4 regions of the Promicromonospora sp. NPDC052451 genome follow, and region 4 is predicted to be linked to each of the others. Evidence: riboswitches for the same ligand, from Rfam matches in the RefSeq annotation. Region 4 holds a riboswitch; each other region holds the start of a gene.
The links. Region 4 has a riboswitch for cyclic di-AMP ahead of ACIG47_RS01410 (C40 family peptidase). Riboswitches for the same ligand answer to the same signal wherever they lie in the genome.
Positions count from the first base shown of each region.

Region 1: another riboswitch for cyclic di-AMP. It lies ahead of ACIG47_RS12890 (C40 family peptidase); the one in region 4 lies ahead of ACIG47_RS01410 (C40 family peptidase).
Region 2: another riboswitch for cyclic di-AMP. It lies ahead of ACIG47_RS11145 (M15 family metallopeptidase); the one in region 4 lies ahead of ACIG47_RS01410 (C40 family peptidase).
Region 3: another riboswitch for cyclic di-AMP. It lies ahead of ACIG47_RS11595 (C40 family peptidase); the one in region 4 lies ahead of ACIG47_RS01410 (C40 family peptidase).

Region 1 covers NZ_JBIUAP010000006.1:216,199-221,736, forward strand. Annotated here, with positions in the region: gene cydC (thiol reductant ABC exporter subunit CydC) at 1-1,184, shown strand, start outside; gene ACIG47_RS12880 (GNAT family N-acetyltransferase) at 1,228-1,665, opposite strand; gene ACIG47_RS12885 (phytoene desaturase family protein) at 1,714-3,339, opposite strand; cyclic di-AMP (ydaO/yuaA leader) riboswitch at 3,466-3,644, shown strand; gene ACIG47_RS12890 (C40 family peptidase) at 3,645-4,553, shown strand; gene ACIG47_RS12895 (NAD(P)-dependent oxidoreductase) at 4,648-5,538, shown strand, end outside.
Region 2 covers NZ_JBIUAP010000005.1:271,120-276,657, reverse strand. Annotated here, with positions in the region: gene ACIG47_RS11160 (lysostaphin resistance A-like protein) at 1-43, shown strand, start outside; gene ACIG47_RS11155 (AraC family transcriptional regulator) at 27-968, opposite strand; gene ACIG47_RS11150 (SDR family NAD(P)-dependent oxidoreductase) at 1,117-1,890, shown strand; cyclic di-AMP (ydaO/yuaA leader) riboswitch at 2,008-2,161, shown strand; gene ACIG47_RS11145 (M15 family metallopeptidase) at 2,229-3,095, shown strand; gene ACIG47_RS11140 (hypothetical protein) at 3,124-3,552, shown strand; gene ACIG47_RS11135 (C40 family peptidase) at 3,721-4,473, shown strand; gene ACIG47_RS11130 (NADP-dependent oxidoreductase) at 4,538-5,476, opposite strand.
Region 3 covers NZ_JBIUAP010000005.1:369,167-374,704, forward strand. Annotated here, with positions in the region: gene ACIG47_RS11590 (universal stress protein) at 1-180, opposite strand, end outside; gene ACIG47_RS11595 (C40 family peptidase) at 337-1,083, opposite strand; cyclic di-AMP (ydaO/yuaA leader) riboswitch at 1,134-1,326, opposite strand; gene ACIG47_RS11600 (iron dependent repressor, metal binding and dimerization domain protein) at 1,478-2,194, opposite strand; gene serC (phosphoserine transaminase) at 2,285-3,388, shown strand; gene ACIG47_RS11610 (MHYT domain-containing protein) at 3,507-4,358, shown strand; gene ACIG47_RS11615 (MarR family winged helix-turn-helix transcriptional regulator) at 4,470-4,916, shown strand; gene ACIG47_RS11620 (MFS transporter) at 4,913-5,538, shown strand, end outside.
Region 4 covers NZ_JBIUAP010000001.1:323,932-329,469, reverse strand. Annotated here, with positions in the region: gene ACIG47_RS01435 (PASTA domain-containing protein) at 1-355, shown strand, start outside; gene ACIG47_RS01430 (SRPBCC family protein) at 431-883, shown strand; gene ACIG47_RS01425 (C40 family peptidase) at 1,231-1,896, shown strand; gene ACIG47_RS01420 (S8 family serine peptidase) at 1,967-3,028, opposite strand; gene ACIG47_RS01415 (hypothetical protein) at 3,183-4,076, opposite strand; cyclic di-AMP (ydaO/yuaA leader) riboswitch at 4,242-4,438, shown strand; gene ACIG47_RS01410 (C40 family peptidase) at 4,440-5,162, shown strand; gene ACIG47_RS01405 (hypothetical protein) at 5,260-5,538, opposite strand, start outside.

The sequences.
Region 1 (5,538 bases), on a different contig from region 4:
CGGCCCGCGGCGAGGTGACCGCGCTGTCCCTGGAGCTCCTGGAGCAGTCGGCGCAGCTGCGCGTCGCCGGCCGGTTCGGCGCGCGGCTGCGCGACCTGGACGCCGCGGACGCGCGCCTGTCCGCCGTGTCGGACGACGGCGCCCGCACCTCCGGGCTCGCCGCCGGGCTGGGGGCGCTGGCGCAGGGTCTGGCGGTGCTCGCGTCGCTGGCGTTCGGCATCCCGGCGGCGCTGGCCGGGACGCTGTCGCCCGAGGCGCTGACCGTCGTGGTGCTGACGCCGCTGGCCGTCTTCGAGGCGACGGCGGGTCTGCCCGCCGCGGCGGTCCAGCTGCACCGGTCGCGGGCGGCGGCGGGCCGGCTGGTCGCGCTGCTGCCCGCGGACCCGGGTGCCGGCGGGTCACGGACGGAGGTGAGCACGGACGCGTCCGGCGCACCCGCCGACCAGGACGACCGCCGGCTGCTCGTGCTCGACGACGTCGCCGCGGGCTGGCCCGGCGCGGACGGGCTGCCGCGCGCCGCGGTGGCCGGCGTGTCCCTCGCGCTGGAGCCAGGGTCGGTGGTGGCGCTGGCCGGCCCGTCCGGGGTCGGCAAGACGACCCTCCTGATGACGGCGGCCCGTCTGGTCCCGCCGGTGGCCGGGACGGTCGGCGGGCAGTCGGGCGCGGGCCTGTTCGTCGCCGAGGACGGGCACCTGTTCGACACCACCGTGCTGGAGAACCTGCGGGTCGCGCGGGGTGACGTGACCCCCGAGGAAGCCCGCGCTGCGCTCGACGCCGTCGGGCTGGGTGCGTGGCTCGCGGCGCTCCCCCGGGGCCTGGAGACGGTGGTCGGCACGGACGCGGCCGCGGTGTCGGGTGGGGAGCGGCGGCGGCTCCTGGTGGCGCGCGCCCTCCTGGCGCCGGCCCGGGTGCTGCTCGTGGACGAGCCGGCGGAGCACCTGGACGGCGACACGGCGGACGCCCTGGTCCGCGCGGTCGCGGCGCACGCCCGCGCGACGGACCGGGCGGTGCTGCTGGCGACCCACCGGCTCAGCCCGCTGGCGGTCGCGGACGAGGTGCTGTTCCTGGGTCGCGCCGCGGGCGGAGGCGCGCCGGGGCCGGCCGGCGTCGTCGCACGGGGCCGCCACGAGGACCTGCTCGTCTCGGATCCGGCGTACGGCTGGGCGGCCGCGCAGGAGCGGTGACCCATGGTCGCCGTGCCTGGTGCGGCGTGTCGTACGCCGGGGATCAGGAAGCCGGCAGGCTCTTGTCGAACTTCTTCGCGCGCTGCTCATACCCCAGCCGCTCGTAGAAGGCGTGCGCGCCCTCGCGCCGGAACGCGGAGGACACCGTGATCCGGACACAGCCGTGGGCGATCGCCCAGTCCTCGACGGTCGCCACGAGCGCGCGCCCGGCGCCGGTGCCGCGCTGTGTCTCGTCGACCACGAGGGCGGTCAGCTCGGCCACGGGCGCGTCGAGCTCGAACGGACTGCGGACGTGGCCCGCGGCGAACCCGGCCACCGCGCCGGACGGGCCGTCCACGGCCACCCAGGCCGCGTCGTACGGGCTCCCGGCCACGCGCGCGAACCGGGCGTCGAGATCAGCGGCGGTCGTGGGGTACCCGAGCTGGCCGAGCAGCGGGGCGACCGCGGGTGAGTCGGCCGGGACGGCGCGTCGGATCTGCACGCCTCATCGTAGGCGGCGTGATCGTGGGCGGGGTGATCGTGGGCGGCCTCAGCCGTCGCCCAGCAGCGCCATCGCCGCCGCCCGGCCGGGGATGCCGCTCACCCCGCCGCCGCGCCGGGCGCCCGCACCCGCCAGCAGCACCCGGCGGTGCTCCGTCTCGACGCCCCACCGCCCGGCGTCGTCGGCGGGCTCGGCGAACGGCCAGGCCAGGTCGCGGTGGAAGATGTGCCCGCCGGGCAGCCCGACGTCGCCCTCCAGGTCCACCGGGGTGCGCACCTCCAGGCAGGGCGCGCCGTCGGCGTCGTGCGCCAGGACGTCCTCGACCGGTTCGGCCAGCACCGAGTTCAGCGAGGCGAGGGTGGCAGCGAGGGCCCGCTCGCGGGCCCCGTCGGGATCGGCGCGGAAGAGCCGGGCGGGCATGTGCAGCCCGAACAGCGTGATGGTCTGCGCCTCGGTCGCGGCCAGGTCCGGGCCGAGGATCGACCGGTCGGACAGCGTGTGGCAGTAGATCTCGCTCGGCGGCAGGTCGGGCACCCGGCCTGCGGCGGCCTGCGCGTACGCCGCCTGGAGCTGGGTGAGGGACTCGTTGACGTGCAGCGTGCCGCTGAACGCCGCGACCGGGTCCACGCCGTCGCGCAGGCGAGGCAGCCGGTCGAGCAGCATGTTCACCTTGAGCTGCGCGCCCTCGGGGTGCGCCGGGGACGTGGTGGCCCCCACCGCGTCCCGCCCGTCGGCCGGGCCCCGGCCGGCGGCAGCCAGGAGCCGGTCGAGCTCGGCCGGCGCACACCCGGCGAGCAGGTGTCCGGCGGTCACGCCCCGGGTGCGCCCGTCGGCGTCGGTCCAGGTGACCTCCACGCCGGTGGCCCCGGGGTCGACGGCGGTGACCGTCGCCGAGGTGACGATCGTGGCGCCGGCGGACACGGCGGCATCGCGCAGGGCGCCCGAGACGGCGCCCATGCCGCCCACCGGCACGTCCCAGTCGCCGGTCCCGTTGCCGATCACGTGATACAGGAAGCACCGGTTCTGGCGCAGGGACGCCTCGTCGACGTCGGCGAACGTGCCGATGAGGCCGTCGGTGGCGGCGATGCCGCGGACCACGTCGTCGGCGAAGGTGCGCCGCAGCAGCGCGCCGAGCGGCTCCTCGAAGAGGGCTCGCCAGGCCTCCTCGCCCACGCCGTCGACCACGAGGTCCCGCACGGCCGAGCGTGTGAGCAGGGGTTCGGTGAGCGTCGGCGCGAGGCGGCGGGCGACCTCGGCGGTCGTCGCGTAGAAGCGGCCCCATGCCTCGAAGTCCGCGTCGGATCCGGTCAGGCTCCGGAACGAGGCCCGCGTGGCGGCGTCGTCCCCCGTGTCGACGAGGAGGCCGCCGTCGGCCACGGGCGTGTAGGAGGACCAGCGCCGCCGCCGCAGCGTGATCGGCAGCCCGAGCTCGGTGACCACGCGCCGCGGCAGCAGCGAGACCAGGTAGGAGTAGCGCGACAGGCGCGCGTCGACACCCGCGAAGGGGCGGGCCGAGACGGCGGCGCCGCCCACGTGGTCGGCACGCTCCAGGACGAGAACGGACCGTCCGCTTCGAGCGGCGTACGCCGCGGCGGTGAGGCCGTTGTGCCCGCCGCCCACGACGACGGCGTCGTACCGGGAGTGCAGGCGCGGGGACGTGGTGGGATCGACCATGGCGGACATGGTGACACGGAACTCATTGCCAAGAGAGTTCCATCACAGGACGGTATGTGACCTAATCGTGACATTTGCCAGGGACCCCGGTACGGTCGGTCTCACCTCTCCAGAAGCGGGGAGGTCCAGGTCCGGACGCCGAGCCCTGTCACCGGACCTGAGCAGCTACGACGTGACAGGGGCGGGGGAACCAGGTAAGCCGGGCACGCGAGTGTCCTCGGGGTGAAGCCTCGTACGAGGCCGGGTGATCGAACTCCCCATCCGAACCCGACAGCTCACCTCGTAGGCGTCCGAGGAGATCACTGGTGACCGTACTCACCGACCGCACCCACGACTGGGCGGACGACCAGGCAGACCGTCCCGCCAGCCGGGGCCGGCACCGCGCCGAGGGCCCCGCTCTCACCCCCTTCACCGCACTCACCCAGACCGCTGCCGAGAATGCCGCCCGCACAGGCGCCATCGCGGTCGTCACCTCCGGCATGCTGGCCTCGGTCTTCACCCAGACCGCCCACACCGCGCCCGCCGAGTCGCACACCCAGGCCACGCTCGCGAACGCCACGCCGGTCAGCAACACCGTCGACACCACGATCCCGGCCGGCCTGGCCGAGAACCTGGTCACCAAGGTCAAGGTCACGCAGAACGCCGACTTCTGGGCCGAGAGCGGCCGCGTGTCGGTGACCCCGTACGCCGAGACCGAGGAAGGCATCGCCGAGGCGAAGGCGAAGGCCGAGGCCGAGGCACGCGCCAAGGCCGAGGCAGAGGCCAAGGCCCGCGCCGAGGCCGAGGCCGCCGCCGCGGCGGAAGCAGCCGCCGCCGCAGCCGCTGCGGAGGCCGAGGCGGAGGCCGCTGCGGCAGCAGCCGTGGAGAGCTCCGCCGACCTGGGCCAGCAGGCCGTCAACCTGGCGCTCGAGTACGTGGGCGTGCCCTACGTGTGGGGCGGAGCCTCCCCCAGTGGCTTCGACTGCTCCGGGCTCATCCAGTACGTCTACGCGCAGCTCGGGATCGACCTCCCGCACAGCTCGAGCTCGATGGCGACCGTGGGCTACCAGGTCTCCGCCGCCGAGGCGCAGCCCGGTGACATCGTCTGGACGTCGGGCCACGTCTCCCTCTACGCGGGCGACGGCATGGTGGTCGAGGCCCAGCAGGAGGGCGTCCCCGTGCACTACACGGAGATGTGGCAGAACAACCCGGTCTACATCCGGGTGACGGGCTGACCCTCCAATCCCGGAACGCCCGCCTGGTCCCCCGGCCCGGCGGGCGTTCCGCGTGGTGGGTGCACACCCGCGCCCGTCCGGTAACGTCCCCGGCGTGAAGATCCTCGTACCGGACGTACCGTTCGACCTCGACTTCCCGTCCCGCCTGCCCGACGGCGGAGCCTCCTTCGCGCCCGGCGGCCCCGACAGCGTGGTCGCCTACGCGATGAACGAGCCGGTCCCCGAGGAGCACACCGACGCCGACGTGCTGGTCACCTGGTCCAGCCCGCCGAAGGTCGTCGCCGACGCCGCCCGCCGGCTCACCCGCGTGCGCTGGGTGCAGACCCTGACCGCGGGGCCGGACGTCGTGCTCCGCGCCGGGTTCGCGCCCGACGTCGTCGTCTCCTCGGGCCAGTCGCTGCACGACGACACCGTGGCCGAGCACGCCCTCGCCCTGATCCTGGCCACCGTGCGCCGCATCGACGTCTCGCTCGCCGCCCAGCAGGAGCACCGCTGGGCCAAGGAGATCACGTTCGCCCAGGCCGACCCGGTCACCGGCCGCGAGTACACGCTCGACGAGGCACGGGTGACGATCTGGGGCTTCGGCTCGATCGCCCTGCGGCTCGCCCCGCTGCTGACCGCGCTCGGTGCCCAGGTCACCGGCGTCGCCTCCCGTGCCGGTGAGCGCGCCGGGTACCCGGTGGTGGGCGCGGACGGCCTGGAGGCACAGCTCGCCGAGACCGACCTGCTGGTCTCGCTGCTGCCGGCGCTGCCCTCCACCCGGCACATCCTCGACGCCCGCCTGCTGGGCCTGCTCCCGCCGACCGCGCGGTTCGTGAACGTGGGCCGGGGCGCGACCGTCGACGAGGCCGCCCTGGAGAACGCGCTGCGCTCCGGGCGGCTCGCCGGCGCTGCCCTGGACGTCATGGAGACCGAGCCGCTGCCCGCGGACTCGCCGCTGTGGGACGTGCCGAACCTGATCCTCACCCCGCACGTGGCGGGCGGG
Region 2 (5,538 bases), on a different contig from region 4:
CGCGTCGGACCGGGGACCCGCCCCGCTCAGCCCTCGCTCGTGACCGAACGCCGTGCCTCGTCCCGGAACTTCGCGGGGGACGCCCCGACCACGCGGCGGAACGCGGTGCTGAACGCGCTCTCGGACTGGTAGCCCGTGGCCCGCGCGAGCTCCGAGATCGACAGGGTGTCCCGGGCAAGGGCGTCGCGCGCGAGGCTCATGCGCCACTGGATCAGGTACTCCAGGGGCGGCACGCCGACGTGGCTCTTGAACGACTGGGCGAACGCGGAACGCGACATGTGGCTCAGCTCGGCGAGCTCCTGGAGGCTCCAGGAGTGGGCCACGTCCGCGTGCACCGCGCGCAGGGCGGTGCCGATGCCGTCGTCGTTGAGCGCACCCAGCCAGCCGGTGGGCCGGTCGGTCTGGCCGGCGTGCGCGCGCAGCATGTGCACGAGCAGGATCTGCGCGAGGTGGTTCTGCACCAGCGGCCCGCCGGCGGCAGCGGAACCGACCTCGGTGGCCAGGTGGTCGATGAGCTGACCGAGCCGTGCGCCGTGCGGATCGGCGGCGCGGACGATCACGAGCGGCGGCAGCAGGTCGGTCAGGAGCGCCGCGTTCTGCTCGTCGAACCCGATGTGCCCCACGCAGAGGTAGACGTCCTGGTCGGACTCCGGGCCGATCCGCACGAACCCGTCCACGGCCCCCGCCCACACCTCCTGCGCAGGGCGCGGACGGGCGCCGGGCGTGCTGGCCAGGACATAGGGCGGCGGGTTGCCCAGCATGAAGGTGTCGCCCTCGCGCAGGAGCACGGGTTCGTGCCCGTCCAGGGTCAGCCAGCACGTGCCGCGGACCAGGCCGCCGATCCGCACGTGCAGGAAGGTCTCGAAGCGCAGCGCCCACTCGCCCACGGCCCGGAGGCTCGGGCCGACCACCGTGCGAGGCCGCAGCAGACCGATCGCATCGGCCACCGGGTCCTGAAAGCCCAGCATCGACGACACCTCCTGGACGATACGTCAAGAATTCGCGGGCAGGCGCCATGGATCGTACAGGATGGTCACGGCGTCGGGCGTGGGCCCCGTGGAACCTGGACGGATAAACCTTTCGTGCCGGTCGACCGCCCGATGGCACCATCGAACCGTGATCGATCCCGGACTGAGCGGAAAGACCGTCCTGGTCACCGGCGGCGGCATGAACATCGGCGCAGCCGTCTCCCGCGCCTTCGCCGCACAGGGTGCGCGCGTGGCCGTGCACCACGTGGGCGGCTCGGCGTCAGGATCCCGCGAGCACGCGCGCGCCGCCACCGACGAGGTCCACGCCTTCGTGGCGTCCCTGCCCGGCGCCATTGCCGTCGAGGCCGACTTCCTCGTGCCGGGCGCCGCCGCGCGGCTCATGGACCAGGTCACCGCACGGCTCGGTCCGGTCGACGTGCTCGTGAACAACGCCGCGCACGCCGAGGAGTCCGACTCGTTCGACACCGTCGGCGAGGCGGGGTTCGAACGCACCTACCGCGTCAACGCCGTGGTGCCCGCGATGCTCGTCGCCGAGCTCGCGCGCCGGCTGCCCGACGACGCCGCACCGGGCAGCGTCTCCGTCGTCAACATCTCGACCGACGCCGCCCGCGGCTTTCCCGGGCAGGTCTCCTACGGCACCTCGAAGGCGGCACTCGAGTCGCTGACGCGCGGCGCCGCCGTCGACCTCGGCCCGAGGATCCGGGTCAACGCCGTGGCGCCGGGGCCGGTGCAGACCGGATGGATGAGTGACGAGCTCGTGGACGCCGTCGTGCCGGCGATCCCCCTGGGCCGGGTCGGCGACCCGGCGGACATCGCCGATGCGGTGGTCTTCCTGGCCTCGCACCAGGCCAGGTGGATCACCGGCCAGGTGGTGCAGGTCGCGGGCGGGCACTTCCTCTAGCTCGCCGGGCGACGCGCGGCCGTTACTCTTTCGTGACATCCCGGTGCAGACGGGGTACATTCGTGGCGGCCCGCCGTGCGGCGGGACGTCCTGGCGGGCGCCGAGCCCTGTCACCGCCCGGAGTCACCGACGAACCACAGGACAGGGACGGGGGACCCACTTCCGGGCACTGCGGTGTCCTCGGGGTGAAGTCGGCGGACGTCGTCCGCCGGCCGGGTCAGTCTCCGACCCGAACCCGACAGCTAACCTCGCAGGCGCCGGGAGATACGTTCCATGCCATCGAAGACCCTCGGGCACCTGCCAGCACCTCCACATCTTTCCCCACGTCGGGGAGCACGATGAGGCACGGGCAGGAGCGATCCCTGCCGCAGTCCTTCGCGCCGCGTCCGGCACCTGCCCGGCGAACGCGCGGGCGCCACAGCAAGGGGCGGCACGCCGCGCCGGCACGGCGGCCGCGGGCCTCGGTGCTGGGCCGGCTGCCCCTCACTCTCGGCGTCGGCCTCGCCCTCGCCTCGACGACGTCGTTCACCGCTGCCTCCTTCGGCGCGCCGGGAACCGGTGAGCCCCTCCTCTCCGCGCCCGACGGCGCGGCCGCGCTCACGGGAGCGGGCCCGGCGTCGGCGGCCCTGGCCGATCGGAGCAGCGGAGCCTCGCGGAGCCAGGAGCGCACGTCGCTCGAGCGGTCCGCCGGCGTCACGGTTCCTGGCGATGCGGTGCTGCCCGTCGAGAAGTCGGCTCCCGTGCAGGTCGAAGCACCTCCGGTGCTGCCCGGCTGCGACGGCGTGGCCACGGGCGAGGGTCTCAACGGCCAGCTTCCCGTCAGCGAGCTGTGCGACCTCTGGGACGGCTACCCGCCGATCCGCGCCGACGCGGCCGTGGCCCTGGCGCGTCTCAACCAGGCCTACACCGAGCAGTTCGGCGAGTCGCTGTGCCTCACGGACGGCTACCGCAGCTACGCGCAGCAGGTCGCGGCCAAGGCGGCGAAGCCCACCCTGACGGCGACCCCTGGCACCTCGAACCACGGCTGGGGTCTGGCGGTGGACATCTGTGCCGACGGCTACGCCGGCGAGCGCTGGGACTGGCTCAAGGCGCACGCGCCCGAGTACGGGTGGGACAACCCGCTCTGGGCCCAGGCCGGCGGTGCCGGCCCCTACGAGCCGTGGCACTGGGAGTTCACGGCCGCCGTGACGGACGCCGCCCGATGAGCCGCCGGGTGCGGACGGCCGGGGTGCGATGAGCCCGCCCCGTCGCCTGCGTGCGCTCCTCGCCGGACCTGGTCCGGGGTCGGCGGGAGTGCTGTCCGTGCTGTTCCTCGTGCTCGCCGTGCTGGGCGGGCCGGTCGTGTGCGGCATCCATTCCGACGAGCACCCGCAGGCGCATCACGGTTCAGCCGTCGAGGCGGCGTCCGGCCCGGCGGGCGGCCTGGCCCCGGCGGACCGCGCCGAGCCCACGTCCGACGGCGGCGAGGCGCACTGCTCGGACCACGGCCGTGCGACGGCGCAGACCGACCCCGTCGTGTCGTCGTCCGGTCCGGCCGCCGTCGCCGAGCCCGCGGTGCAGGGGATCGCGCCCGCCCTGGCGTACCCGGACCACCGGACCGCGCCCGGCGTGGTGCGCCCGGCCGCGCCGAGCCTGCACGCCCTGGGGATCTGCCGGACGTAGAACACCGGCCTCGTCGACGCCCAGCCGTCGACCGCCGGCGCGCCGCCCACCGACGGGCCGCGCGGAGTTCTCCGTTCGAGCAGAAAGGCCGATCCTCTGATGGATCCCACGATCTCTGCTGCCCTGACCGCACGTGGTCGGGGCAGGCACCGGGCGGTACGCCGCCCCTTGTTCACCACCACCGCCCAGGCGGCCGCCGTGCAGGCCGTCGCCCGAGGCGCCGTCGTGGCTGCGGGCTCCGGTCTGCTGATGTCCCTGGTGGCCGCCCCGGCGCAGGCGGCGCCGGCCGGCGGTGTCGCCGCGACGGTCGAGGGCGGCGTGCTCCAGGGCAGCCTCAACAGCGCCGACCTCGACGCCCTGGCCGGTCAGGCCCGGGCCGCGCTCGCCTCCGCGCCGGTGGTGACCGTGGCCACCGACGCGGAGCTGAAGGTCGAGAAGGCCGCGGTGTCGGTGGTCTCCGCCGCGGAGAACGACGAGTACCAGGCGCAGCTCGCCGCGGAGGCCGAGGCGGAGGCTGCCGAGGCGGCGGCCGCTGCTGCGGCGGAAGCGGCGCAAGCAGCCGCCGCGGTCGAGATCCCGGCCTCAGCGTCGGGTTCCGCGGTGGTGTCGATCGCCATGCGGTACCTCGGTGTGCCCTACCTCTGGGCCGGCTCGACGCCCGAGGGCTTCGACTGCTCCGGGTTCACGTCCTACGTGTTCGCGCAGGTGGGCATCGACCTGCCGCGCACCTCCTCGGAGCAGCGGTACGCCGGGACCGAGGTGTCCTGGGCCGACGCCCGGCCGGGCGACCTCATCTGGACCCCCGGCCACATCGCGATCTACGCGGGTGACGGCATGCAGGTCGAGGCGCCGGTGCCGGGCAAGACGGTCCGGTACACCGCCATCTGGCAGTCCGACCCGACGTTCCTGCGGGTCGGCTGAGACTCCTGTCCGGGGCGAGGCCAGCCCCTCGCCCCGGACAGGTACCGCGCCGGACCCGGGCCGGTCACGCGCCGTCCGGCACGGCGACCACCTTGCCGTGCACCTGGCCCGCCTCCGCCTGCACGTGGAGCGCGGGCAGCTCGCTCAGCGGAACCCGCCGGGCGATCTCGACGTGCAGCTCACCGTCGTCGACGAGCGTGACGAGCTGTGCGAGCACGTCCGCGTCGGGGTGCAGGAAGACCGTGGCGGCGCGCACGCCGCGCGCCTCGTCGCCGGGCGTCGTGACCCGCGGCGTGGTGGAGACCACCACGCCGCCGTCGCGGACCCGGGCGGCCATCGCGGTGAACCCCTCGGGGGTGATCGGGGCCAGGTTGAGCAGCACGTCGACGGGTTCGGTCACCGCGTCGAGCACCGAGGTGGTCGTGTGGTCGACGATCTCGTCCGCGCCCGCCGCCCGGACGCTCTCGGCGCTGCGGGGGCTCGCCGTGGCCACGACGTGTGCGCCGGCCCGCTTGGCGAGCTGCACGGCGTAGCCGCCCACGGGGCCGCCGGCGCCGTTGACGAGCACCCGCTGGCCCGCCTCGAGCCCGCCCGCCTCGAAGAGCGCCTGCCAGGCGGTGAGCCCGACCGACGGGAGACCGGCGGCGTCGGCGAGGGGGATCGCCGTCGGCGCCGGCACGAGGTCACCGGCCGGTGCGACGACGTACTCCGCCGCGGAGCCGTCGGCGCTCATGGGGATGAACCCGACCACCTCCTGGCCCACGGTGAGGCCGTCCACGCCCTCGCCCACCGCGTCGACCGTGCCGGAGACGTCGTAGCCGGGGACGTGGGGCAGCGTCACCGGGATCGGCAGGAATCCGCCGCGGATGCCGCCGTCCGCCGGGTTGTACGCCGAGCCGGCGACCCGGACCCGCACCTCGCCGGCGCCGGGCACCGGCTGGTCGGCGTCCTCGTACCGCAGGACCTCGGGGCCGCCCGTCTCGTGGAACCGCACTGCCTTCATGATGTTTCCCTCCGTCGTGTGCTTCGGATTCGAAGCAACTGCGGAGGACGCTAGCACTGCTT
Region 3 (5,538 bases), on a different contig from region 4:
GTCGTCGAGGGCCGCGTAGCCCCCGTCGAGCGACGCCGCCGTGAACGACGGCAGCGAGTAGCTGCACACGATGTGCAGCGACCAGCCCACGCGGTGCGCGTAGGCGGTGGCCCAGTCCAACGCGTGCAGGCTCGCGGCCGATCCGTCCACCCCGACCAGTACGACCTCGGATCGTGTCATCGCCCAGCCCTTTCCTCGGCAGTGCACCCTTGCACTCCCAACGCTACCGGCGGCGGCGCCCTCATGGGACGCGGTACCAGGAACCTCATACCAGAGCGCCCGCCCGCACACCCCGGCACGGGGCGGCGGACGGGCGCTCTGTACGACCCGCGGGGGTCAGCCCATGCGGACGAACGTCGGGTTCGACTGCCAGATCGGGCGGAAGTCGACCACGGTGCCCGGCTTGGAGGCGTCGATCATGGTGTTGCCGCCGGCGTAGATGGAGACGTGGCCCGGGGTCCACATCAGGTCGCCCGGCTGCGCCTCGGAGGCCGGCACGATGGTGCCGTAGCCCGGCTGCGAGGACGACGAGTGCGGCAGCGAGATGCCGAGCTGGCCGTAGACGTACTGGGTGAAGCCGGAGCAGTCGAAGCCGCTCGGGCTGGCGCCGCCGGAGACGTACGGGACGCCGATGTAGCGGCTGGCGATGGAGATCACGGAGTTGCCGATGGCCGACGCCGGGACGTCGACCGACGCGGTGGCGGTCTCCGCCGCCTCTGCTGCTGCCTCCGCGGCCTCGGCGGCGGCTGCCTCGGCGGCCTCGGCCGCCTCCTCGGCGGCGAGCTCCGCCTGGTACTCCTCGTTGTCGGCCGCCGAGATCACGGAGACCGCGGACTTCTCGACGGTCAGCTCGGCGTCCGGCGCGACGGTCACCACGGGGGCGTTGGACAGCGCCTCCCGAGCCTGCGTCGTCAGCGCGTTCAGGTCGACCGAGTTCATCTTCGCGTGGCCGGTCTCCATCGGAGCGGCCTGGGCGGCCATCGCGCCACCGAAGGTCGAGACGAGGAGTGCGCCACCGGCGGCGGCGACCGCGGTACGGCGACCGACGGCGGCGTTCTGGGCGAGCTCGGTGAGCGGAGTCACGGGGCGTCGCGCAGCCCGATGGCGTGCGCGGGTCGTACGTGCAGTCACGTAGTACCTCTCCTTGTACGCCTTCGAGGTCAGCTGTCGGGTTCGGGTGGGAGAAATCACCCGGCCGTGCACTCCCTGAGGACTGCCCGGCTTCACCCCGAGGACGCACCCTGGCGCCCGATGGTGGGTCCCCCGCCTCTGTCATGCGGTCGTCTTGGGGCCCCGGCCGGTGACAGAGTTCGGCGTCCGTCCGAGGACTCTCGCGGATGAAGCTCCGTGTGAGCGTTCCGAACGTACCGGACCTCACACCTGATGTCACGTTCCGGCAACGAATGCCATGACGTGTCGGATCTGCGGTGCCACCTTTCCGACAAAGCGGACGGTTTGGACCGCCGCCCGCCGGTCGTCAGGCGGTGGCGACGAAGAGGTGCCGCGCCAGGTCCTCGCCGAGCTCGAGCGCGGTGTCGGCGCCGTCGACGGTCACGGTGTAGGTGCCGTCGCTGTGCTCGGCCGTGATGCGTGACCCAGGGACCAGGCCGGCGTCCGCCAGGCGTGCGAGCAGGTCGACGTCGGTCTGCAGCGGCTCGGCGATCCGGGTGAGCGACGCCGCGAGCGGCTCGCCCTTGACGCCCTTCTTCGCCGCCGCCTCGAACGCCGACGGCAGCGAGATCACACCGCTCAGGAACGGGACGTCGGTGTAGGCCTCGCCCAGCTCGGACAGCCCCGGGATCGGGTTGCCGTACGGGTCGTGGTGCGGGTGGTCGAGCAGGCCCACCAGGCGCTTCTCGACGAGGTCGCTCATGACGTGCTCCCAGCGGCAGGCCTCGACGTGCACGTGCTCCCAGTCGAGCTTGATGACGTCGGTCAGCAGGCGCTCCGCGAGGCGGTGCTTGCGCATCACGCGCATCGCCTTGTCGTGGCCCAGCTCGGTCAGCTCGAGGTGCCGGTCGCCGGTCACGATCACGAGGCCGTCACGCTCCATGCGCGCGACCGTCTGCGACACCGTGGGCCCGGAGTGCCCCAGACGCTCCGCGATGCGCGCGCGCAGAGGCGTGATGCCTTCCTCGTCGAGCTCGTAGATGGTCTTGAGATACATCTCGGTGGTGTCGATCAGATCCGTCACGTCTGCTCCCGTCGTGCGCCCAGCCGCCCCAGTCGCCCTGGACACGTACGGCCCGGGCGTCGGCCCAGGTTCTAGTCTAGTTCTGTGCCACTGACAATCCCGACACAGCTGCTGCCCGCCGACGGCCGATTCGGCTCCGGCCCGTCCAAGGTACGTCCCGGCCAGGTCGATCATCTCGTGGCGAACGCGCACGTGCTCGGTACCTCACACCGGCGTCCGCCCGTGAAGGACCTGGTGCGCCGTATCCGTGAGGGTGTCACGGAGCTGCTCGGCGCGCCCGACGGGTACGAGGTCGCGCTCGGCAACGGCGGCGCCACCGCCTTCTGGGACATCGCCACGCTGTGCCTCGTCGAGCGCAAGGCGCAGCACGCCGAGTTCGGCGAGTTCGGCGGCAAGTTCGCCAGGGCCACGTCGCGCGCGCCCTTCCTGGAGCCGTCCCAGGTCATCTCCGCCGAGCCCGGCGCGGTGGCCTACCTCGCCCCGGCGGACGACGTCGACACCTACGCGACGCCGCACAACGAGACCTCGACCGGCGCGATGGCCCCGGTGGTGCGCCCGGCCGGGCCGGACGGCGCCCTCGTGCTCACCGACGCGACGTCCGGTGCGGGCGCGCTGCCCGTGGACCTGAGCCAGACCGATGCCTATTACTTCGCGCCGCAGAAGGTCTTCGCGGCCGACGGCGGCCTGTGGCTCGCCGTCCTGTCCCCCGCGGCCGTGGAGCGTGCCGCCCGCGTCGAGGCGTCCGGGCGCTGGGTGCCGGAGTTCCTGTCCCTCACGACGGCGGTCGAGAACTCGCGGCTGGACCAGACCCTCAACACCCCCGCGGTCGCGACGCTGCTGCTCCTGGCCGACCAGGTGGAGTGGTTGCTCGACCAGGGCGGGCTGAAGTGGGCGGCGGAACGCAGCGCGACGTCGGCCGAGACCCTCTACTCCTGGGCCGAGGCGCGCGAGTGGGCCACGCCGTTCGTCACGCGCCCGGAGGAGCGGTCCACGGTGGTCGGCACCGTCGACCTGGCCGACGAGATCGACGCGGACCGGGTCATCGCGGAGCTGAGCGCCAACGGCGTCCAGGACGTGTTCGCGTACCGGAAGCTCGGGCGCAACCAGCTCCGCGTCGGGATGTACCCGGCGGTCGACCCCGCCGACGTCGCCGCCCTCACGGCGTGCGTCGACTACGTCGTCGAAACCCTCTGACCAGGGCGATCACGTCCGCAATATCCCTTCGACGGCGGGTTCCCCGTATTGTCCGGGACAACGGAACTCTGTAACGTTTCCGCAACAGAGGGAACCATTCGAGGGGCTGTTCAACACCATGCCAGTGATCGACCACTTCACATTCGGGATCGTCACGCCGTTGCTGGCGTACGCGATCTCGTGCACCGGCGCAGCGACGGGCCTCGCGTGCACGTCCCGCGCCCGAGGGGCTTCAGGCGGTGCACGCGCGGCATGGCTCGTGTTCGGCGCCATCGCCATCGGCGGTACCGGCATCTGGGTGATGCACTTCGTCGCCATGCTGGGTTTCTCCGCCTCCGGTGTGACCATCAGGTACGACGTTCCCCAGACCCTGCTGAGCGCGGCGATCGCCATCGTCGTGGTCGGTGCGGGCCTCTTCATCACGGAGCTGGGCAAGCGCCGGCTCCCGGCGATGCTCGTCGGCGGTGCCCTCGCGGGCGCCGGCGTCGCGGCCATGCACTACATGGGCATGGAGGCGATGCAGATGTCGGCGGAGGTCGTCTACAACCCCGTGTACGTCATCGCGTCGGTGATCATCGCCGTCGTCGCGGCCACCGCGGCGCTCTGGTGCACCGTCCACATCCGCGGCACGCTCGCCACGATCATCGCCACCCTGGTGATGGGCGTGGCGGTGACCGGCATGCACTACACCGGCATGGCCGGCGTGTCCGTGGTCAACCCCGTGGACAGCGTCCCCGCCGGCGCCTCCACGATGCAGCTGCTCGTGCCGCTCGTGATGGCCGTCAGCGTCGTGACGTTCCTGCTCATCCTCGGGATCGGCCTCTGGCCCACCGAGGAGGAGCTGCGCACGCAGGCCGAGTTCGAGAACCGGCTCAAGGCGCACACCGAGCAGGGGCAGCGGTACGAGAACGTGCAGCAGGAGCTGCAGCCGAGCGCCGCGCAGTTCGCGCAGACGCACCGCTCGGTCTGACCCGCCGTCGTTCTGACGACGAGGCGCCCGTCCCCTTCGTGGGGGCGGGCGCCTCGTCGTGTGACCGCACCCACGTACCGTTAGCCACGCTAATGATCTAGACTGCTGTAGATGTCGTCGAGCTCCCGCAAGCCCGGCCGGAACCCGGCCACCGTCGGGGGCGACCTGCGCGTCGCCCTCACCCGGATCTCCCGCCGCCTGCGCGCCGAACGAGGCGAGGCCGACCTCCCCGAGGGCCAGTTCGGGATCCTGACGGTGCTGCACAAGCACGGCGAGATGTCCCCCGGCTCGCTCGCCGAGCACGAACGGGTCCGGCCGCCGTCGATGACCCGGGCGGTGAACACCCTGGCCGAGCTCGGCCTCGTCGAGAAGGTGGAGCACGCGACGGACCGTCGGCAGGTGGTCGTCCGTCTCACCCCCGCGGGCGCCCGAGAGGTCGCCGAGACCCGGCGTCGCCGTGACGCCTGGCTCACGAAACAACTGTCCACCCTGACCGTAGAGGAGAGAGAGATCCTTGCGGGAGCCAGCGAGCTCCTGATCCGGATCGCCGCTCGATGAGCGCAACCTTCGCCAGCCTGAAATACCGTAACTATCGTCTCTGGTTCGCCAGCGCTCTCGTCGCCAACATCGGCACCTGGATGCAGCGCGTGGCGCAGGACTGGGTCGTCCTGACCCTCCTGACCAACAACTCCGGTGTCGCCGTCGGCATCGTCACCGCACTGCAGTTCATCCCCCACATCTTCCTGTCCGCGTGGGCCGGGCTGCTCGCCGACCGCGTCGACCGCCGCAAGCTCCTGATGATGACGCAGGGCGGCATGGGCGTACTGGGCCTCGGGCTCGGTGCACTGGTGCTGTCCGGTGTGGCCGAGCTGTGGCACGTGTACGTGTTCGCCACCCTGCTGGGCGTGGTCAGCGCCATCGACGGCCCCGTGCGCCAGACCTTCGTGGCCCAGCTCGTCCCCGCCAAGCGGCTCGCGAACGCCGTCGGGCTCAACTCGACCAACTTCAACGCCGCGCGGCTCATCGGTCCCGGCGTGGCAGGCCTGCTCATCGCCGCCGTCGGCTCCGGCTGGGTGTTCGTCATCAACGGCATCGCGTTCGGTGCCGTGATCATCTCGCTCACCCGCATGCGCGACCTGCACGTGCTGCCGACCGCTCCGCGTGCCAAGGGCCAGATCCG
Region 4 (5,538 bases):
CGCCACGTACCAGTACGGCGACGACGACAGGATGCGGACCGTGATCTACGACGAGACGCGCAACCTGCCGCTCGAGACACGGGACACGAAGCACGGCACGGACATCTACCTGACGACCGAGCTCACCCGCCTGCCCGACGCCGTCGCCGACAGCGCCATCGAGATCCCCGACCTCACGGCGATGACTCGCGAGGACGTCGAGGTCGTCTGCCTGCAGAAGCATCTCGCCTGTTCCTTCGAGGAACAGCGGTCGGACACCGTGCCCGACGGGACGGTCCTCTCCTCCGACCCGGCGCAGGGCGCGCTCGTCACCTGGGGCGCCCCCGTCACGATCGTGCTCTCCACCGGCCCCTGACCGGCCGACCACGCGGAGGCCCGCCACGGGCCCGGGCCGCGCGGGACGCTCCTCGTCTCCGCGTAGCCTGGGCCCGTGGCCCATGCCTACCGCACCAGCGCCCCTGTCGACGCGCCCGCCGCCGTCGTCTGGCAGGTCCTGTCCGACGTCGAGCGCATGCCCGCCTGGACGCGGTCCATGACGCGCGTGTCGATCCTCGACGGGACCCGGCTGGCCGTGGGCTCCCGGGTCGAGATCGAGCAGCCCGGCCTGCCCCGCGCGACGTGGGAGGTGGACGGCCTCACCGAGGGCCGCGGCTTCTCCTGGTCGAGCAGCACGCCCGGGGTGCGCACGGGCGCGGCCCACCTGATCGCCCCGGTGCCGGGCGAGGACTGCGAGACGTGCGAGGTGACGCTCGTGGTCGCCCAGAGCGGGATGCTCGCCGGGCTGACCAACCTCGCCCTCGGCTCCCGGATGCGCGAGCTGGTGGACACGGAGCTGGCCGGCCTGGTGGCCGAGTCGGAGCGCATAGTCCGCGAAAAGGACTGACACACCGCGCGCTACCGGCGTGTCACATCATTTCCTCCGGTGTTTCCGTACGCCTCCCAGAACGCCATTTCGCCACCAAGAATGACCCTTGAACTGCGAAAAGGCATTGAGGCGAAAAGTTACGCGCGTTTCGGACAGCTCGATACTTCACAACAACCGTTATCTGATCGAGACAAGGTGGGGACCCGTATGTAGCGTCGGATCCGTTGCGCCACCGGAGGCGCAGCCGCGGTCCCCATTCCCCAGACCGGTACGGGTCCGCGAAACCGGCGACTTGGAGAACTTCGGTGAGTACCACCGTCCGACGCGGTCGACACCGCGCCGTTCACGCTCCTAGCACTCCCCTGATGACCGTGACCCGTACGGCCGCCCGCTCGGGCGCGCTGATCGCGGCATCGTCCGGACTTCTCGCGACGGCCCTCGCACCCAGCGCACACGCCGTCGTGGGAGACGGTTCCCACCGCCTCGCGAGCGTCGACAAGACGGAGATCGCGACGGCACCCGCGGTGCAGGTCGCGACCGACGCGAAGCTGCGGATCGAGAGCAAGGCCGTCAAGGTCACGCCCGCCCCGGAGCCCGAGCCCGAGCCCGTCGTGGAGACCGCCGCGTACTCCGAGCCGGAGGCGGAGGCCGTGGCCCAGGAGGCCGAGCCGGCCACGCCGGACTACGCGTCCGACGGCTCCATCGGCGCCCAGGCCGTCGCGATCGCCCTGCAGTACATCGGCATCGCCTACACGTACGGCGGCGAGTCGCCCTCCTCCGGGTTCGACTGCTCCGGCCTGATCAAGTACGTGTACGCGCAGCTCGGCGTCGAGCTGCCGCACTCCTCGTCCTCGATGGTCTCGGCGGGCTACCAGGTCGCCTCACCCATCCCCGGCGACATCGTGTGGACCCAGGGCCACGTCTCGCTCTACGCGGGCGACGGCATGGTGGTCGAGGCCGCCAACTACGGCACCCCCGTGCGCCACACCGCCCAGTGGCAGGACTACGCGGTCTACATCCGCCCCTACTGACCGACCCCCCGGTGATGTCAGACGCCCAGGTCCCGCGCGGGACCTGGGCGTCTGACACGACCGGTGCGCGTCAGTACGCGACGGCGGCCGCCGCATCGACGATGCCGTAGCCGTACAGCGGCGTCCACACACCGACCAGCCCCAGGAGCGGGTCGCGCGAGGTGTACAGGATGGCGCTCTCGACCTCGTGCATGCTCCGGCCCTGGCCGTACAGCAGCGCCGCGACACCCGCCACGTGCGGCGTCGCCATCGACGTGCCCGCGTACGAGTCGTAGCTGCCCGCACCGCACGTGCTCGACCCCGTGCCCACCGGCACCGTCGACCACACGTCGCCGTCGCATCCCGTGAGACCGCCCGAGCCACCCGGGGCCGAGACGCTCTTCAGGTCGAGCTTGATCGGGAGCTCCGAGTAGTAGGAGTGCACACGGGCCGAGTCCGTGGCCCCGACGCAGAGTGCGACGCTGGTGAACGCGGGGTCGCTGCAGAGCGGGGTCGACGAGTTGCCGGCCGCCGCCACCGTGAGCGCACCCTGCTGGCGCGCGTACGCGATGGCGTCGCGCATCAGGGTGTCGACGCCCAGGATCGTCAGCAGCTGCCCGCCCGGCGCGGTGCCCAGCGAGAGGTTGATGACGTCGGCGCCGTGGTCCGCGGCCCAGCGGATGCCGTCCGCGATGTCCTGGGACGAGCCGGAACCCGCCTCGAGCACCTTGACCGGGAGGACCTTGGCGCCCGGCGCCACGCCGGCGACGCCGATCCCGTTGTTCGCCGCGGCGGCGACGATGCCCGCCACGTGCGTCCCGTGCTCGTCCCCGTCGTTCTTCCCGTCCGGTCCCCGGTAGTCCCCGTTCCCGCAGGGGCGGACGTCGGCGCAGCCGGTGAAGGTGGCGCCGGGCAGGAGCTGCCCGGCAAGGTCGGGCTGCCTGAGGTCGACCCCGGTGTCGACCACCGCCACCACCGCGCCCTTGCCGGTGGAGACGGGCCAGGCGGCCTCCGCGTTGATCTGGTCCAGGCCCCACTGCTTGTCCCGCAACGGGTCGTTGGTGGCGGCCTGCGCACCCGGCGCCATGGCGACCAGCGCCGCCACGGCCAGTGCCGCGGAGGTGGCGGCGCCGACGAGTGACTTCCTGTTCATGTATGCCCCCATTGTTCGCACAGGGACTGGTTTGCCCCTGAACTGGGGCAAACCTAGGGCCAGCAGACCGGGATAGAACAGGGCAGTTCGGGCACCGCGGGTGAAATTTACCCAATCGCAATCAGTAGCGGCCGGGACCGCCGCGGCGTCGACGTCAGGCCCAGGCCTCCGTGAGCTCGGCCTCGTCCGACGCCTCCCGGGACAGCCTCAGTGCCGCGACGGCCGCCCCCAGCAGCAGGGCGACCACCCAGGCGCCGAGCTGGTGCCCCTCGGAGTCGATCGCCGCCGGTGCGATCTCACGCCAGACGATGCGCACGGCCAGCAGCGGGTCCTCGGTCAGCGGCGAGCCCGGCCAGATGTTCTCCTGCACGGCCAGGAGGGCCGGCCCGGCCGCCTGCAGCACCCAGACGGCACCGGCGGTGGGCAGCCACCCCAGCAGCTCGATGGGACGGCTGTCCACGGCGAGACCGAACGCGACTCCCAGCGCCACGGCCAGGATCCACCACGTGCCCACCGGCGACACCGGATGGCCCGGGACGAAGCCCCACACCCACGCGTCGAGGAGCACCACCGGCAGCGCCAGGGCGAGGCCGCGCAGGGGGCCGGGACCGAGCCCTGCCGGCAGCCCCGCACCGAGGCCCACGACACCGGCCACGCCGGTGACGACGAGCATCCCGAGCGGTGCGTCGTCGTCGGGCAGGCCCTCGCGGGTGACGAGCCACCAGGAGGCGCTGCCCGCGGCCCCCATGGCGAGCAGGGTGCCGGTGATCGCGGCGCCCGCACCCGCGCCGGCGGACGCCGGGACACGCGCGGTGACACCCGCGAGGAGCCCGCCCATCAGGGCCATGACGACCAGGCCGACCACGCCGTCGTCGCCCTCGAACGGAAGCGGCAGAAAGCCGGCCGGCCCGGGCGCCACACCCTCGGCCAGGCCTGTGACCTGGTAGGAGACCTGCACGATCCACGGCAGGAAACCTCCGGCCCACCAGGCGAGTGCGCTGAGGGGAACGACCCACCAGGCGGAGATCCGATGCTCGCTGTCGCCCATGCCGCCGAACCGTAGCGGATCTATGTGATGTCGGTCATAACGCAGGAAGACCGAAACGGCGTAAATCTGCGCCTTCGTTGGGTCAGACCGTAATGCGTAACCCGATCGTGACTTTTTCGGTGAACGTGTGTACTTTGACTTCTGCTCCACCGCATCGGTGGAGCCGTGAGCCGGGCGCCGAATCCTGTCACCGGCTCATGACCAGACGTCGAGACAGGAGCGGGGGACCCACTTCCGGGCGACAGCACCATCGTCGCCCTCGGGGTGAAGCCGGACGGAAACCCCCCAGTAGCCGTGCGGCCGGGTGTGCACTCCTCACCCGAATCCGACAGCTGACCTCGCAGGCGGTACAGGAGACCTTAGGTGACGAACTCCACCCGCGGCCGGCATCGTGACAGCCGGCCCGCTCAGACACCGCTGACCATCCTCGCTCGTACCGCCACCGAGAATGCCGGCACCGTTGCCCGCCGTGGCGCCATCGCCGCCGCCGCCGGCGGCGTCCTCATCTCGACCATCGCCACCACCGCGCACGCGGCGCCCGCGATGGACCTGAAGACGGACGTCAAGACGGCCAAGCTGAACTCGACCGACCTGCAGTCCCTCACCGCCGTGGCCAAGCAGGCCGTGGCCGCAGCCCCCACCGTGACCGTCCCGGCCGACGCGAAGATGCCGATCGAGATGGAAGCCCTGGGTGCCGACGGCGAGAAGGGCGAGGGCCCCGCCGTCGTCTCCGTCGACGCGCCGGACCCGGTCCCGGTCGGCACGCAGGCCGTCAACATCGCCTTCAACTACCTGGGCATCACGTACGTCCTGGGCGGCGCCTCGCCGTCCGCGGGCTTCGACTGCTCGGGCCTCATCCAGTACGTGTACGCGCAGCTCGGCGTCTCGCTGCCGCACCAGTCCGGCGCGCTGCTCGGCTCCGGCTACCAGGTCACCTACCCGGAGCCCGGCGACATCGTCTGGACGCCCGGACACGTGGCCCTCTACGCGGGCGACGGCATGATCATCGAGGCCTGGGCCGCCGGCATGCCGGTCCGCTACACCGAGATGTGGCAGAACAGCCCGACCTTCATCCGCGTCGTCTGACGCACCGCTCGTGAGGCGCCGCCTCCGTACCGGGTCCCCGCCCGGTGCCGGAGGCGGCGCCTCACGCGTTCCCGCACCGCCACACCGGCGGGCCGGCTCATCCGGGCCAGGCGCAGTGCTCCCCGACGAAGTCGTAGAAGGCGGAGCGCGCGGCGTCCGGCATCGGCACGTAGACCGTGCGCTGCGGGACGCCGTCGACGCTGGCCGACACGGGAAGGAACGTGCCGCGCTTGTCCTCGGCCACGGCGTGCACGTCGCAGCGCGCGGGGACGACGGCGAGCACGACGGCGCCCGACCGCTGCCCCGCCAGGTCGCGTCCCACCCAGCCGGAGGCGCCGTCCGCCGGGTCGGGGTTGCTCATCAGGGTGGTGCCCGC